Regions from separate parts of the Caballeronia sp. 11_S32 genome, predicted to be linked through region 2. Evidence: predicted binding sites of a transcription regulator. Region 2 holds the regulator's gene; each other region holds the start of a gene.

Region 1 (3,094 bases), 590 kb from region 2:
ACCGACGGCTCAGCCGCGAGATGCGACCAGTAGAGCAGCAGGTCGTCGTAGTCGAGCACGCTTTGCGCCTGTTTCGCGGCGACGTACGCGGCGAAGAGGCGCTTCAGATCGGCTTCCCATTCGCGGCACCACGGATACGACTGGTCGAGCACGGTCGCCAGCGACGCGCCCGTATTCACGACGCGCGAGTAGATCGCGAAGCACGTGGACTTGGCCGGAAAGCGCTTTTCCTTCGATGACAAACCGAGCTCGTGCCGCACGAGGTTCATGAGATCGGCGGAATCCTCGCGGTCGTTGATGGTGAACGACGGCGCGAGCCCGACGAGATCGGCGTAATCGCGCAGCAGGCGCGCGCCGACGCTGTGAAACGTGCCCGACCACGTGAGGCCCTGTGCGATGGCGCTGCGCGTGCCGAGCGCGTTCATCGCGATGCGCGACACGCGCCGTGTCATCTCGAGCGCCGCGCGGCGCGAAAACGTGAGCAGCAGAATGCGATGCGGGTCCGCGCCCTTCACCAGCAGATGCGCGACGCGATGCGCAAGCGTATTGGTCTTGCCCGACCCCGCACCCGCGATCACGAGAAGCGGCCCGCCCGCGCGGCCGGGTTCATCGACGCCGAATTCGACAGCCTGACGCTGCGCCTCGTTCAGCTTCGCGAGATAGTCGGCGACCTGTTTCGCGGTGGATTCGGAAGCGGCGTCGGCGGTGTCGGGAAGCGTGAGCACGTGAGGAAGAAAGCGCGGGAAAAGAGTGACGCACACTGTATATCCATACAACCCGCGCGCGCAAGTCTTTGGCGCGTCAGGGCTTTTGGCCCCAAAAAGCAGCGAGCCCGGCTCGCAGGGAACCGGGCTCGCACCGCGGCAGAAGCGCGGGTTACTGCGCCTTCTTCGCGTTCTTCAGATTCGCGTCGGCGGCGGCTTCGTTGGCTTCGGACTGCGACTCGGTCTTCTTCTTGTCGGCCTTGGCCTGTGCGACGGCCGCGTCCTTGTCGGCTTCGGCCTGCTTCTTCGCGGCCTTCTTGTCGGCGTGGGTCATTGGCGCGTCGCTCGTCGTTTGCGCGAACGATGCCGCGCTCATGCTCGCGAACGTGCCCGCGACGAGCGCGGCCAGCAGTGCGTTGGCTTTTCTATTCATGATGTCCTCCCTCTTTTTCCCGATGCCGCGAGACAGTCAGCCAGCCTCACGGCGCTTCACGCTCAGTGCTGCAGGCCCGTGTCCTTCGGCGTGCCCGGCTCCGTCGCGTTCAGTTCCGCCTTGGCGGCATCCTTGTCCGCCTTGCGGTTGATCTTCGCGTTCTTCAGCTCTTCCTTGTATTGCGCCTTGGCCTGCTGGTTCTGCGCCTTCAACTCGGCCTTCGATGCCTTCTTCGACGCGCTGTATTCGGCGTTCGCCTCGGCGTTCGCGTTGCGGCGCTGGACGAGCGGATCGGTTGGCGCGGGCGCGACGACGTTTTGCTGCGGCGGCGTCACCGGCTGCTGGGCCTGCGTGGGCATCTGGCCTTGCATTTGCCCTTGCATTTGCCCCGGTGCGGCGGTGCCCGGCGCGGCCTGCATCGGCTGCATGGTTTGCGGCTGCATCGGCTGCACCGGCGCGGACTGCGTCGTGGTTTGCGCGTAGGCGCCCGAAGCGGCGAGCGTGGCAATGGCGGAACCGATTAAAAGGATTCGTGCGCGAGTCATAAGTTAGTCCTCTCTTTAGTTGGCGTCGGCGGCGCTCTTACGGCAGTGAAACGAGCGATCCGCGCGACTTTTGTCGATTGGAAAAAGATGACCGAAGCTGCATCGATCAAAACATCGGACCAGCCGTCGATCGGGCGAGTTCGCGAAAACCAGTCATTGTTACCGACGGTTTCATCTGGCTACATTTGCCAACGCGCTCGCTTGCGTTTCGATTACCGGTCTTTCGGGGAAACAGCACAGCTCGTGCCCGGCACCGCGGCGGCGCGCCGGTCGCGGTGGTTTATGATTGAGGTCTTTTCCCGCTTTCCCGCTTCGCCCGTCCCATGCCGCCACTCAAATTCACCCTCACGGGCGACTTCATCGAACTTCACAATCTGCTCAAGCTGATGGGCCTCGCGGACAGCGGCGGCTCGGCGAAAGCGCGCGTCGCGATGGGCGATGTCACCGTCGACGGGCAAGTCGAGACGCGCAAGACCTGCAAGATCCGCGCGGGCCAGAAGGTGAAGCTCGACGGCCAGACGATCCACGTGCGCGCGCCCGACTAGCACGTCTCGGCAGCCCCGCGCGGTTCGGAATATCGCTCATAAGAGAACGCGTCATCGACACGCCGCGCGCGACGCAATAAGCTAGACGTCTTTCGTTCTGGTTTCAGCGCCGGGTTTTCAGCGTCGGTTCTCCGTCAGCGCGTGTTGCGCATCGCGCTCCGCTTTTCGCCCCCTCGCGTTCCAGTCCGGCCGTGCATGTGCGCGGCCTTTTGTTTCCACCCGATCGACCATGCAACCGCAAGTCACGCGCGCCACGCGCGCGCATCAAGGACCGCCGAGCCTCTCGCGTCACGCCGTCGACACGGCGCGCCTCGCCGCGCCGCTCGCCATCGCGCAGCTTTCGCAGATGGCGATGGGCGTCACCGACACCATCCTGCTCGGCTCGCTCGGCCCCGACGCGCTCGCCGCGGGCGGCCTCGGCGCGAACCTCTTCTTCGTCGTGGTGACGCTGCTGCAGGGCGTGCTGACGTCGGTGTCCGTGTCGGTCGCGCATGCGCGCGGCGCGAACGCCGACGAGCGCGTGCCGAGCATCTACTGGACGGGATTCGTGCTGTCCTTGCTGCTCGCCGTGCCCGCCTTCGTGCTGCTGAGCTACGCCGAACCGATCCTGCTCGCGTTCCACGAGCCGGCGACGCTTGCGAAGAACGTCGGCGAATATTGCGCGGTGCTGCGCTGGGGCACGCCCGGCAGCCTGATCGGCGTCGGGATGATGCGCGCGTTCCTGCCCGCGATCGGCGCGGCACGTCGGCTCCTGTGGATCTCCATCGGCGGCGTGTTCGTCAACGGCTTTCTCAACTACGGGCTGATCCACGGCGCCTACGGCCTGCCGCGCGAAGGCTTTCTCGGCTCGGCGGCGGCGACCACGAT
Region 2 (3,094 bases):
CACGCGCCGCGTCAGCAGCGCCGCGACCTGTTCCTTGAGGCTTGCACGCAGCGCGGGGAAATCGACGTACTGGTTGACGGTCTGCGCATCGCGCGCATCGGCCGCGCGCTTCACACGATTCAATGCGATGTACGGCGACGCGTATATAAAACCGAGCGCCGCGACGAGAATCAGGACGACGAGCGCGGTGGCGACGGATCGGGTAGTGCGGGTCATGCGACGACAAAGCCTCTCTTGCAGGACGTGAATCAAGGATTGACCGCGCGGGCGCGGATTATATCCCGGGACTTCGCGTCGTTCGTGCGCTGGGTCTCAATTCGCCGCCGCAAAGTCTCGCCGATGCCTTACGCCAGCGTACCGCCGGCCAGGTCCGCGCTTTCCTCGGCGATGCAGCGGTCGATCATGCGCGACACTTCGTCGATCTTGCCCACCAGAATGACGCGCGATTGCCCGCGATAGACGCGCACCGGCGCCCGCTCCGCGGGTTCCGCATGCACCGCGCTGTTCAACGATACGCGTGCGAACGCCGGCTGGCGCGACGGCAGCGCGGGCATGTCGTCGAAGAGATCGGGCGTGGTCTCGGCGCGCGGCATGCCACAACCGATCAGTGAGCGCAGATGGCGCAGACGGCCGAATTGACGGAAGGGCAGCAGACGGGCAAAACGTTCCATGATGACTCTCCAGACGATAGGACGCACCGCGGCGCACCGCGAACGGTGGCCGTCATGCTTGTTTAGATGAACCCGTAAATATCTCTGGTCGCGGTTGCGGGGGCCGGATGTGGCCTTTGGAGATATTTATCTTCTTACGATCGGCGGCCGGAAGACTGCATGCCGATTGCTGTTGGTGAGGCTATTTTGCGTGCTCAGCGAGACATTTTTTGTCTCGAAAATCTTGAAGACCGGATTTATTTTCGGCCTCCGCCGTGTCGCCATGTTGCCGATGCGCGAGCCCGGACCGTCAGAACTCGCCCGAGCGGATCAATCCCACTGCGATGCCTTCGAGCGCGAAATCGCTGCTGCCGGAGCGCACGAAAATGTTTTCATAGTCAGGGTTCTCGGCGATCAGTTCGACGCCGTCCGGACGGCGCTTCCAGCGCTTCACCGTGACGTCGTCGCCGAGGCGCGCGACCACGATCTGCCCGTCCTTCGCTTCGCTGCGCTTTTGCACCGCGAGCAGGTCACCGTCGAGAATGCCGGCGTCACGCATCGACAGGCCGCGCACTTTGAGCAGATAGTCCGGCTTGCTGGAGAAGAGCGCGGGATCGCACGCGTAATGCTGTGAGATGTGCTCTTGCGCGAGGATCGGGCTACCCGCCGCGACACGACCGACCAAAGGCAGCGAAAGCTGCATGATGGTCGGATGCGGCAGAGTCAACTGATGCGGCAATTCCTCCGAGCGATCGATGCGCGATGCATCGCCGAGCAGCCGGATGCCGCGCGACGAGCCCGCCGCCAGTTCGATCACGCCCTTGCGCGCCAACGCCCGCAGATGCTCCTCAGCCGAGTTCGCCGAACTGAAACCGAGCTCCGCCGCGATCTCGGCGCGTGTCGGCGGAAAGCCGGTGCGGTCGATCGCGCGCTGGATGAGTTCGAACACCTGCTGCTGCCGCGCGGTAAGTTTTGATGTTTTGGTCACTGGCTCGGGCCCCTGGTGCACTGTATGAATGGACAGGTGACTGTATTTTTATACAGTATTTCCGGCTTTTCAAGCTTTACTTTAAGTTCGCGCTCGGCGGGCTTCCGAACGCCCGTTCCAGGCTGACTTGCGCTTCTTCCATCAGGGAATATCGTTCTTAGCAGCTTTACGTATAAAAAAGTGAAGAACGATTATTTCTAATCATATAGACGCCTCGATAGACTGATTCCGTCAATTCGATAAGACGGAGAGCGGGGAATGCAAAGCATCAGACTGGGATTGGGCAAGGGGGCGCGGCGCCTGTTCGCGGCGGCGGCGCTGACGGCGGCGAGCACCGGCATGACCGCGCACGCGGTTGCGCAGACGTCGTTTCTGAACGTCTCCTACGACCCGACCCGCGAGCTGTACCAGGATTTCAATCAGGCGTTCGCGAAGAAGTGGAAGGCGGACACCGGCGAGACCGTGACCTTCAAGCAGTCGCACGGCGGCTCGGGCGGACAGGCGCGCGCGGTGCTGGACGGCCTCCAGGCCGATGTCGTGACCCTCGCGCTCGCTTACGACATCGACGCGCTCGCGAACAAGGGTCTCGTCGGCGCGGACTGGCAGAAGCGTCTTCCGGACAACGCATCGCCGTACACGTCGACGATCGTGTTCCTCGTGCGCAAGGGCAACCCGAAGCACATCAAGGACTGGGACGATCTGACGAAGCCGGGCGTGTCGATCGTCACGCCGAACCCGAAGACTTCAGGCGGCGCGCGCTGGAACTACCTCGCGGCGTGGGCGTACGCGCAGCACAAGCCGGGCGGCAACGAGCAGACCGCGAAGGATTTCGTGACGAAGCTCTACAAAAACGCCGGGGTGCTCGATTCCGGCGCGCGCGGCGCGACGACGAGCTTCGTGCAGCGCGGGCAGGGCGACGTGCTGATCGCGTGGGAAAACGAGGCGTTCCTGTCGCTGAAGGAATTCGGTCCGGACAAGTTCGAGATCGTGGTGCCGTCGGTGAGCATTCTCGCGGAGCCGCCGGTCGCGGTGGTGGACAAGGTCGTCGACAAGCACGGCACGCGCAAGCTCGCCGACGCGTATCTCAAGTATCTGTACAGCGACGAAGGCCAGCAGATCGCCGCGCGCAATTTCTATCGGCCGCGCTCGGACAAGGTGCCCGCTGAACTCACGAAGCAGTTTCCGAAGCTGAAGCTCTACACCATCGACGACACGTTCGGCGGCTGGACCAAGGCGCAGAAGACGCATTTCGCGGACGGCGGCGTGTTCGATTCGATCTATCAACCGCAATAAGCAGAAGAAGCGGGCGACGCGGCGCACCAATGACGCCGCGCGCCCGAGGCAATGCGCGCCCGACCCCGGCGCGCACACAAGGATGAATCAAGGATGACGACCCTCACATTCAAGAAGCCGAGCGCGCTTCCCGGGTTCGGCCTGACGCTCGGCATCACGGTGG
Region 3 (3,094 bases), on a different contig from region 2:
TCGCTCGGCGCGACAATGAACAGCACGCCGGGCGCGACGGATAGCGCTCAGGAGCTAAGTTAAGGCAAGGGGCAAACGCGAGAAATCCCTATCTCGTAGGGATGCTTTGGAGGGGTGAGCGCAGAGGGCGGCCGGGCATTTGCATGGTTTGCGGATGGAAGGTGACGACACGCCCGGGCTTAAGCGAAGCCCGAGCGCGCGCTGTTGACGTGGACTTAGTACGACTTGGACGCGCCGCCGCTCGATGTGCCCGAGTCCGAACTGCTCTTCTTGTTCTTGTGCATCTTGTTGCTTTGCGACGAGCCCATGGTGTTCGCCCCCGATGCGCCCGAGGTCGTTCCCGTTACGCCGTTGCTGTTCGGCGTGCTCATGCCGGTGCCGCCTTGACCCGCGCCATTGCCGCCCGCCGTGCCGCCACCCGCGCCACCGCCCGCGCCTTGCGCGAACGCTGCACCGGATAGGCTCAGGATCATTGCCGAAACAAGCAGGCTTCTCTTCGCGTTCTTCATGGTGTCCTCCCGTTGATCGATGGTCTTGATGCGCGCCGCCTCGCACAATGCTGCGGCGTCGCGGAGTTCCTTGCGCAATCGCCGTGCCGCGCGAGATGGGGCGAGCGCCGGTTCGGCTTCAGACCGTACTACGGGAAGAAGCACAAGCGTCAGGCCAACGCCTCGTCGCACCATTCGATAGCCCACGCCCGCGCGCAATGCACGGCATCCGATTCGCTCGTGAAGGAATCGAGTTCGCCCGATTCGAAGGCTTCCATGTGCCCGCTGTGCTCTTCTGGCGAACGCGTGATCTTTGCGTGTGCGTAGTAACTTCCGTCCTGATCGTGACGCGCGGTGCAATCGATGTGGAACGTCTTGTAGTCGAATCGCATGAGGCTCTCCGATGAATGAAGTGTTGGGCCAGGCGCGAAGCATGCGAGAGGGGTTGCAAACGTCCTGCCATGGACATTTGTGTTTGACTCCGCGACCTACGTGAGATACTGTATAAACATACAGTATCATATGCAAGATGGATCTCTCCGAAAAGCTCGAAATTCTCGCGGATGCCGCCAAGTACGACGCTTCGTGCGCGAGCGGCGGCGCGCCCAGGCGCGAGTCGCGCGGCATCGACGGTCTCGGCGCCAGCACCGGCTCCGGCATCTGCCACAGCTTCACGCCCGATGGCCGCTGCGTTTCGCTGCTCAAGATCCTGCTGACCAACTTTTGTCTTTACGATTGCCGGTACTGCATCAACCGCCGTTCCAGCAATGTGCCGCGTGCGCGTTTCACGCCCGATGAAGTCGTCGGCCTCACGCTGGATTTTTACCGCCGCAACTACATCGACGGCCTGTTTCTCAGCTCCGGGGTGATTCGTTCGTCGAACTACACGATGGAGCAGCTCGTGCTCGTCGCGAAGACGCTGCGCGAGAAGCATCAGTTTCGCGGCTACATCCATCTGAAGACGATTCCTGATGCCGACCCCGAACTCATTGCGCAGGCGGGGCGCCATGCCGACCGCCTCAGCGTGAACATCGAGCTGCCGACGGAAATCGGCCTCGAGCGGCTCGCGCCGGAAAAAAGCGGCCGCACGATCAAGCTGGCGATGGGCAACATCCGCGTGGCGCGCGAGGAATCCGAAGCGGAGCCGCGCGCGCCGCGTTTCGCGCCGGCGGGGCAGAGCACGCAGATGATCGTCGGCGCCGATGAAACCGACGACCGCACCATCCTCGGCACCGCCGAAACGCTCTACGGCTCGTATCAACTGAAGCGCGTCTATTACTCGGCGTTCAGCCCGATTCCCGACAGCCCGTCTGGCGTGCCGTCGCAGGCGCCGCCGCTGCTGCGCGAGCATCGTTTGTATCAGGCGGACTTTCTGATGCGCGGCTACGGGTTCGCCGCCGCCGAGTTGCTCGGCGATGCCGGCAATCTCCCGCTCGATGTCGATCCGAAGCTCGCGTGGGCGCTCGCGCATCGCGAACGCTTTCCCGTCGACCTGAACGCCGCGCCCGCGCGCATGATCGCGCGCGTGCCCGGTATCGGCATGCGCAACGCGAAGCGCATTGTCGAATTGCGGCGGGCGCGGCGTGTGCGCTATCACGATCTCGTGCGGCTGCGCTGCGGCATGGACAAGGTGAGGCCGTTCGTCGTCACGGAGGATTACCGGCCGCCGCTCGCCGAAGCGCCTTCGGAAAATCTGCGGCGCGCGCTCGCCACCGGTCCGGTGCAACTCTCGCTGATCTGATGCGCGTCATCACTATCGACGACGATTTCGACGCCTGGCGCGCCGCCGCGCTCGATGCGCTCGCGCAGGGGCTCGCGCCCGAATCGGTCGACTGGCGCACGTCGCAAGCGGAGCCTGCGTTGTTCAACGAATCCGCGCCGTCCGTGCATTCGGCCGACACGCCTCGCATCCGCGTATCGCGTGAACTCGCCGCGCTCCTGAAAGACGCCGCGCATTTCCGCGACGCGCGCCGCTGGAGCTTTCTCTACCGCGTGCTCTGGCGCTGGGCGGCGGGCGACCGTTCGGCGGCATCGCCCGCCGATGAAGACGGCGCGCGGCTCTACAAGATGGCGAAAGCGGTGCGCCGCGCGCAGCACGACATGATTGCGTATGTGCGCTTTCGTCAGCGCGACGCGGCGCTCGGCGCGCCCGAATATGTCGCGTGGTACGAACCCGATCACGACGTGCTCGCCTGGGGCGCGGAGCATTTCGCGGCGCGCATGGGACGCTCGACATGGCTCATCGCGACACCCGACGGCGCAGCGATGTTCGACGGCGAGCGCCTGCAACTGGAACGCCGCCGCGCGCTCGCGTCGGACCATGCCGCGGACGCGCCCGATGCCGCCGAAGCCCTCTGGATGACCTATTACCGCAGCATCTTCAATCCCGCGCGCCTGAACGAATCGGCGCTCGAGCAGCACATGCCGGTGCGCTTCTGGAAGGGCCTGCCCGAAGGCGCGCTGATTCCCAAGCTCGTGAGCGATGCGCGTGGCGGCGCGCGGCGTGTCGCGCAGGCGCAGAGCGTCGGCGCGCTCGGCGGCAAGCCCGTTCAGGTCGATGCGCTCGATGCCCAGCCCGAACGCGACGCGCCCACGTCGCTCGACGC
Region 4 (3,094 bases), on a different contig from region 2:
GTCAAGGCGAGCGCCGCCGAAGTAGGCTGATGCGCTGTATCGTCACGATGCAAGCCGAGCCCGTCCTCGGTCGGCGTTTGGCGCAGCGAGGCACGGCCGCACCGTAGGTGACGCGCACATTGGTTTGGCTACGGAAAATCAACCGTCGTCCTTGCCTTCGTTGACGGCACCTACTGCACTTCGGAGGACGGGCGCGAACGATTTCTACCAGGGATTTACGGCATGGCCGCTCGACATCAAACCTCTCCGACAATGCGTTGGCGAATTCCTAACTGCAGTGCGACAGGGGTGATCTGGTCCGCAGAGATCGACGCGACGAAAAGTCGTGCACTCACGGTGCGTCACGCAGTCGCGAGCGTGCCGCCGCAATCGATTGGTGGAGCTTCGCCTTAAGCGTCTCGCGTGGCGGCAACACCGTCAGGTATTCGGCGACGTGTATTCCGCTATTTCCCAGTTCCAGCAGTTCGATCTGCTCCTGCTTTTTGCCAGCACATAAGATGATGCCGATGGGCGACTGTTCTCCTGGTTCCTGCTCGTGCTTCGCGAGCCAGCGGAGATAGAGCTCCATTTGACTCTTGTACTCAGCCTTGAATGCACCCAGCTTGAGTTCGATCGCAACAAGGCGCCGAAGCTTTCGGTTATAGAACAGCAGATCCAGATAAAAATCGTCGTCGTCGATCTGCAGGCGCTTCTGCCGCGCGACGAAGGAAAATCCCGCCCCCAGCTCGAGCAGAAACTGCTCCATCTCTCGCAGGATGGCGTCTTCCAGATCCCGCTCCAGGTAGCGGTCGTTCAGCCCGAGAAAATCGAGCACGTACGGATCTTTGAGGACGACTTCGGGCGTGAGCTCCCGCGTTTCCTTCAACTGCGAAAGTTCGTTCCGGATCACATCGGCCGGCTTTCGCGAAAGCGCACTGCGCTCGAACAGCATCGACTGGATGCGTTCGTGTAACTGTCTCGACGACCACCGCTCGAGTCGGCATAACTCGATGTAGTAGTCGCGCTTGAGCGGATCATCGATATACATCAGCGTCTTGAGATGGGTCCAGCTCAATTCTCTCCGCAGCGCGGAGAGAATTCCCTCGTCCGAAAAGACCTCCGCCGCCCTCATGCAATGTCGCAACTGCTTCTCGCTCCATCCACGGCCGTAGGCCGCCGTCAGTTGCCGCGCCAGCCCGTCGAGGACCTGCTGTCCGTAATCGGCGCGAGCGCCCCCGAGCACACCTTCGCTGATGCGACGACCGATCTGCCAGTACAGAAGCGTGAGTTCGGCGTTCACCGTAACGGCGACGCGAGAACGTGCGCTATCGATCAGCCGCCGTACGTCGTCGACTAGAGAGTCGGGAACCAATTGAGTCATAAATCGATGCAGTCAGTGTGGCAGCGAAGCGGCTGAGGAGAGCGGCCACGTTACCCGAAACCGTTCAAGCACGAAACCCTGACGACGTCCGAGACTCTCCGCACTGCGGAGAATTTTCCTGCGCACACCTCTCATGGCCAGAGTGACCCTTGCCCTGCTCAAGGACCCTGTATATAGTAACAGTACTGTATTTATATACAGGCACATCGGAGGCGATGATGGAGCACCTGGTCAGGGTCTACAACGAAAAGGACCGCCGAACGCTCGAGTGGCTTCGGCGCAAAGTCGGCGATGCGGCCATTACTGTCGCTGCGGAGAAATGCGGCAGATCGGGAAAACCATATCTTTCTGCCCTCTGCAGATACTTGGGCGTGAGAGCCCCAGCGTTCCCGCCCCTGTCTCGCCAAACACCGAGTCCAATAGCCGAAGAGTCTCTCGCTGCCATCCGTAGCATTCTCGCCGGGCCGTCAAGTTCGACTATTCCCACGCGTGGGGCCTTGCATTGATGGTCTGGCCATCGAGGTCGCGACGGATTTGAGACGTGCACAACGACCATCCAGGTTTTATTGTTCCACCGATCGACTAAACAAGGGGACGAGTCGCGGTCGATGCTTGTCCGGCAGCGCACACCCCAGGAAGGAGCCGCGGCCGCCCGCCGGGATTAGCCCGTAATACTTGCCGTTCGCTTCGTAGGTGATCTGGGTCGCCTGTCCGCTAGCGGGCAACCGCGCTTCCCCAGAGCTTTTCACCGGTGTCGGTGCTGAAGGCGCAGGTAACACGGCCCGACGCGAAAGAGACGGCGTGACATCCGGCGGCGCACCGCCGTCGTCTAGCTGACGAAGACGATGTCGTGGTCGCACGAATCTCCGCACGAGAAATACGCGATGCGCCCTACCCGCAGATGCAGCAGCACTTGTTCGAGCCCGAAGACTTCGCTGCCATTGCTCTGCCTGCCGACTACATTCGCACGAAACGCCTCGGCTCCCTCGCGCTTGATCGCCATGAGGCGACGAATCGCGCCTTGCCGGGTGGTGAAGTATCGATTCATGAACGTTCGCGTCGTTTTTGCCCACACGATGGTAGCTCGGCCTCCCTTAAGCTAATGTTATGCAGGACACACCGCAGTCCGACAGCGTTGGAAATCAGTCTACGCCACCATCAAACAACCATGACATTCAAGATCAAAGCAGCGGACCTCAAGCGCATGGAAGAGGGGCTCGATATCCTAAGCGCGCAGCGCATCCGACTGGGACAGGCGGTGGGGGTGTTCAATGAAGCACTCGTCTCCGCGCGCGCGACGCTCCAGGCTGCGGTCGATGACTACAATCAGAAGGGCAGAGATGTGCGCGCGGATTTCGAGAATGTGCACCGGGCACTCGAAAAAGCCTACGCCGAGCGTTCGGACGACTGGAAAGACGGCGAAAAGGGCACGGCGGTGAAAGAATGGCTCGACACACTCGAATCGTTCCCTGAGAACATCGTCGAAGTCTCGCTTGACGAGTTCATCGACGAACTTGAAATCGAAGACCTGATCGGCGATGACCCGAGGGACGACTTCAAGGACGTGGACAAGGAACCGGGCGAAGCATGAAAGCCGCCCAAAGAAAAATCAACAAGCGCGATGCCGAAACCAATCAGAGTTCGGCCGCCTTCGATCCGCACCGGCACACACATGTTGCTTGAGTGAGGACTTCGGGTTGAAACGCCGCTCCATCCTGCCCCGCCTCGGCATTT

The links. Region 2 encodes LexA, which represses DNA repair genes until DNA is damaged. Its sites were predicted from a motif close to ACTGTATNNNNATACAGT; they were not measured.
Region 1: the regulator LexA is predicted to act here: its motif matches at 760-777, upstream of AC1Z32_RS23990 (ATP-dependent helicase).
Region 3: the regulator LexA is predicted to act here: its motif matches at 988-1,005, upstream of AC1Z32_RS01925 (putative DNA modification/repair radical SAM protein).
Region 4: the regulator LexA is predicted to act here: its motif matches at 1,545-1,562, upstream of AC1Z32_RS39200 (CppA family protein).

The regions. Positions count from the first base shown of each region.
Region 1 is NZ_JBXOWH010000003.1:2,628,934-2,632,027, forward strand. Features, by position in the region: gene AC1Z32_RS23990 (ATP-dependent helicase) at 1-725, opposite strand, end outside; gene AC1Z32_RS23995 (hypothetical protein) at 877-1,137, opposite strand; gene AC1Z32_RS24000 (hypothetical protein) at 1,200-1,682, opposite strand; gene AC1Z32_RS24005 (RNA-binding S4 domain-containing protein) at 2,006-2,227, shown strand; gene AC1Z32_RS24010 (MATE family efflux transporter) at 2,457-3,094, shown strand, end outside.
Region 2 is NZ_JBXOWH010000003.1:2,038,650-2,041,743, reverse strand. Features, by position in the region: gene AC1Z32_RS21140 (DUF2939 domain-containing protein) at 1-216, opposite strand, end outside; gene AC1Z32_RS21135 (hypothetical protein) at 345-671, opposite strand; gene lexA (transcriptional repressor LexA) at 961-1,638, opposite strand; gene AC1Z32_RS21125 (sulfate ABC transporter substrate-binding protein) at 1,897-2,931, shown strand; gene cysT (sulfate ABC transporter permease subunit CysT) at 3,025-3,094, shown strand, end outside.
Region 3 is NZ_JBXOWH010000001.1:417,324-420,417, forward strand. Features, by position in the region: gene AC1Z32_RS01915 (hypothetical protein) at 216-587, opposite strand; gene AC1Z32_RS01920 (hypothetical protein) at 659-880, opposite strand; gene AC1Z32_RS01925 (putative DNA modification/repair radical SAM protein) at 1,018-2,229, shown strand; gene AC1Z32_RS01930 (UdgX family uracil-DNA binding protein) at 2,229-3,094, shown strand, end outside.
Region 4 is NZ_JBXOWH010000006.1:116,107-119,200, forward strand. Features, by position in the region: gene AC1Z32_RS39195 (PDDEXK nuclease domain-containing protein) at 332-1,360, opposite strand; gene AC1Z32_RS39200 (CppA family protein) at 1,579-1,866, shown strand; gene AC1Z32_RS39205 (hypothetical protein) at 2,211-2,951, shown strand.